DNA from 2 places in the Lysinibacillus telephonicus genome. Region 1 is predicted to be linked to the other one. Evidence: riboswitches for the same ligand, from Rfam matches in the RefSeq annotation. Region 1 holds a riboswitch; the other holds the start of a gene.

Region 1 (2,209 bases):
ATGTTGAAGCTGACAGCCGCCGCATTCATTATAAATAGGACAAAGCGGTTCCTGACGATTGCTTGAAGCCTTTCTTATATTTAAAATATCAGCTTCCGCAAAATTCCGTTGTACTTTTGATACTTTTACAGTTACTTCTTCACCAGGCAGCGCACCTTTAACAAATACAACATTTCGCTTATAAAATCCTACACCTTCACCGTTAATACCAAGTCGTTTTATAGTTAAAGGAAATTTTTGTCCAACTTCCATAGTTACTTTTTCGCTCAAAAGCTCACGTCCTTTAATAAGTTCATTTAACCATTATAACGAAGCAAGAAGGTAAAGCAAGTGATGAAATCTCTTTATTCTAAGTATGCCTCGGTAATATTATTTCGAACAAAAGATTATATATTGGATAATCTTATTATTTCGTGGTATCTTTAAATCAATTAAATAAATTTCCTTCGGGGTCGGGTGAAATTCCCAATCGACGGTGATGAATAAAACTATTCTAAGCCCGTGAGCTCAAATGAGCAGGATTTGGTGCGAATCCAAAGCCGACAGTATAGTCTGGATGGGAGAAGGAGTGTAAGTATTGACTTGCTATTAAATGATGATATTTAATAGTCTTATTTGTTATTCAATTTTTTACACAGTACCTTTATCCCGGTCCTAATCAGGTCGGGATTTTTTATTTAATTAACATAATTTCATAATAGCTGAATAATTTGATTCAGCTTAGTCCTTCGGGGTCGGGTGAAATTCCCAATCGGCGGTGATGAATAAAATTTATTCTAAGCCCGCGAGCTCAAATGAGCAGGATTTGGTGAGAATCCAAAGCCGACAGTTAAAGTCTGGATGGGAGAAGGATGATAGGCACTTTTTGAAAAATATACTTTCAAAAGGTTTATTTAACTATGCCTTTTTTAAAATACTCCCAAACTCCTTAGGAATCCACTAAGGGGTTTTTATTTTTATAAATAAAAGAGGTGAGATTTTGTTTACAGGAATTATAGAAGATAAAGGCAAAGTGGTTGGGCTAAAAAAAGATGAAAAAAGCATGGAAATTACAATTGCCTCATCCAAAATAGTTTCTGATGCCCATTTAGGAGACAGTATTGCAGTCAATGGGGTATGTTTAACGATTACCCATTTAACAAGTGAAGAAATGACTGTTGATGTTATGCCGGAGACAGTAAAAGCAACAACTATTCATATGTTGAGGCAAGGTGATTTTGTTAATTTAGAGCGGGCTATGAGCGCAAACGGCCGTTTTGGAGGTCATATTGTTTCAGGACATGTTGATGGTGTTGGAACAATTCGAAGTAAAAGGGCGGTATCAAATGCAGTTTATATCGACATTGAAGTGCCGAAAGAACTTACGGAGAACTGTATTCCAAAAGGCTCGATTACAATTGATGGGACGAGTTTAACGCTTTTTAAAGTGACAGAACAAAGTGTCACTGTTTCACTTATACCACATACTTACGCTGAAACAATTTTAGGGATGAAGGGTATAGGTCAGCAGGTCAATATTGAAACTGACATGCTGGGCAAGTATGTATTACATCATTTAAGAAAAAGCGATAAAAGACAATCAAATATTTCGTATGACTTTTTAAGACAAAATGGTTTTTAAAATAAGTAGAAATTGGTGGTGGTTTTCATGTTACACACAATCGAAGAAGCTTTAAAAGATTTAAAAGAAGGAAAAACCATCATTGTAGTGGATGATGAAAATAGAGAGAATGAAGGAGATTTATTATCCCTAGCGGAATTTGCAACACCTGAAAATATAAATTTTATGGCTGCATATGGCCGAGGACTAATTTGTACACCAATTTCCCAAGGACTTGCACAAAAACTTGAACTGCATGCAATGGTTGAAAATAATACGGATAATCACCAAACTGCTTTTACTGTAAGTATAGATCATGTTGAAACAACGACTGGGATTAGTGCGTATGAGCGCTCGTTTACCATTCTTCAAATGATAAACGAAAATGCAAAACCCCAACAGTTTAGAAGACCAGGACATGTGTTTCCTTTAGTAGCAAAGGATAATGGAGTTTTAGAAAGACGAGGACATACAGAGGCTGCAGTTGATTTAGCAAAAGCATGTGGATCCTATCCAGCAGGAGTTATTTGTGAAATTATGGGCGATGACGGAAAAATGCTTCGGTTGGATGGTTTGCTTGAATTTTCGAAGGTGCATAACTTGAAAATT
Region 2 (2,209 bases), 2.1 Mb from region 1:
CTTCATTTGAAAAAAGCGAGATAAATCCCCTTGTCTTAGTGACGCCTTTTGCATAATTTGTGCCTGTTGCATTTCCTCACGTAATATTGCCCGGAGTTCAGAATCTGAAATCGATAATTTGTTAGAAGATTTGACATTGTTGTTTTTTCTCATATCAAATACTTTTTTTATCCCTGCCATGTTAATTCCTTGGTCAAGTAGTTCGCGAATTTCTAACAATGCATCTACATCATCTAATGAAAACATTCTGCGATTCCCCTCTGATCTAGCAGGTTCGATTAATTTATGTTCTTCGTAATATCGAATTTGTCTCGCAGTCAACTCCGTTAATTGCATTACCATGCTAATAGGGAGTAACGGCATTGCTCTTCGAAACTCTCGACTCATCGACATCTCCTCCCTTTCATAGCATTATTTTAAACTACGTAACTTATAATAGCAATACCATGTTAGAAAAAATAACATACGGAATTTAGATTTTATTTATCGCAAATTTAGATAAGATAAAATAACAGCATTTTATAGAATTTTCGTTACAATAAACAGAAAATTTAAACTTCCTCTCCTTCTACCTTTTTAAAAATTCTGTCAAATAGCCCATTTGGCAGTTTACTTCACAAAAAAAGCTGTTCTCTAAGTCTATTTACGACTTAAAGAACAGCTTAATTTTAATTATCTACAACAAATATTGCGCTCTTTGATTTTCGATCCATACTTTCATCGTACGGAAAAGTAAAACTGCTACAACCATTAGCATAATTCCTTTAATTATATTAAATGGTAAAATACCTAACACTATCGTTTCTTTCATATCAAACGTACCCCAACCAAGGAAATAAGTGTACATTGGTAAAAAGGCAATATAGTTCAGCAGACTCATACCTACTGACATTGTGATAGTACCTATAATTAATCCACTGATTAATCCTTTCAATGAAGGAAGCTTCTTATAAACATAATATACGGGTAAAATAAACAGAATTCCTGTTGCGAAATTTGCCAGATGTCCTACTGGTACTCCAGTTGGTGTTCCAGAAAAAATCCAATCTAAAATGTTTTTAAATAATTCTACTAGAATACCAGCCATCGGTCCCATCGTAATTGCTGCTATTAAAGCAGGTACATCACTAAAGTCAATTTGCAAAAACACTGGGAACCATGGCAACGGGAAGTTTAGCAGCATTAAAATGAAAGAAATGCTGCTTAGCATCGCAATGGTTACAAAGGAACGCAGCTTAAGCTTTTGATTTTTCATACCAATTTCTCCTCTTTGCTGATTCAACTTAGCAAGAAGAAAGGACAGTCATTTTTTCGTTCTCAATGAAAAATCCCTTACGCTAATAATAAGCATAAGGGAGAAATAGGCACATTGAAATAAAATTCCGAAAAACTGTACGTTAAAGAAGAGCACCATAAAAAGAATACTCAAATAAAAGTATTGCCAATACAAAATAGTATTGTCGATACTTAAACGTACAAATTTCGCAATACATTACGAAACAAAGACTGTACCTTCACCTTCTCCCATCCAGACTATACTGTCGGCTTTGGAATCACACCAAATCCTGCACACTAAAATAAGCGGCTCGCGGGCTGAAGTAGCTTTTATAAAATCCCTCAATCAATTCCAGGAGATTTAAGCTTCTATTACCGCCGGTCGGGAATTACACCCTGCCCCGAAGATGAATCATTATTAAATTTTATTATAGCTCTTATTATAGATTTAAAATAATCCCATGTAAAGAACATTGCTTAAAACAAAATGGCGCTGTTAATGTCTCATTTTCAATATTATTATTGAAGTACTAGTGCATAATCAATTTCATTTGCTCCTACCGGCATTGGTAATGGATTCGTTAAATCAAAACCTTGCCATTCTGTTTGCAATACGTTTTCGAACTGTACTTGCATATTAAAGCTAGAAGCGGTAAGGAGTATGCCTTCAATCATTTGCATTGCTTGCACTTGATCAAAAGCCATCAAATCTAATTGTTGTGTAAAATTGACTGTTGCAATATCTCCTTCTACACGTACTTCATAATCAATGTTTGGTAAAATTACCGATTGATACACATCATTTGTTTCATCTTTCATTGCATTAATTGCTTCCTCAACTGTTGCAAATGTAGCTCTGAAGTTTGGCGCCAAATATTGTGAACCATCCGGCTGAGTATATTCAAAATAATTATACTGTGTTTGTTCATTTTTC

The links. Region 1 has a riboswitch for FMN ahead of ribE (riboflavin synthase). Riboswitches for the same ligand answer to the same signal wherever they lie in the genome.
Region 2: it holds a riboswitch for FMN, as region 1 does, so the genes downstream of both, MKY04_RS07845 (ECF transporter S component) here and ribE (riboflavin synthase) in region 1, are expected to answer to the same signal.

The regions. Positions count from the first base shown of each region.
Region 1 is NZ_CP155468.1:3,787,626-3,789,834, reverse strand. Features, by position in the region: gene rlmD (23S rRNA (uracil(1939)-C(5))-methyltransferase RlmD) at 1-252, opposite strand, end outside; FMN riboswitch at 439-572, shown strand; FMN riboswitch at 721-856, shown strand; gene ribE (riboflavin synthase) at 980-1,621, shown strand; gene ribB (3,4-dihydroxy-2-butanone-4-phosphate synthase) at 1,649-2,209, shown strand, end outside.
Region 2 is NZ_CP155468.1:1,660,848-1,663,056, reverse strand. Features, by position in the region: gene MKY04_RS07850 (MerR family transcriptional regulator) at 1-387, opposite strand, end outside; gene MKY04_RS07845 (ECF transporter S component) at 677-1,255, opposite strand; FMN riboswitch at 1,513-1,688, opposite strand; gene MKY04_RS07840 (GerMN domain-containing protein) at 1,795-2,209, opposite strand, start outside.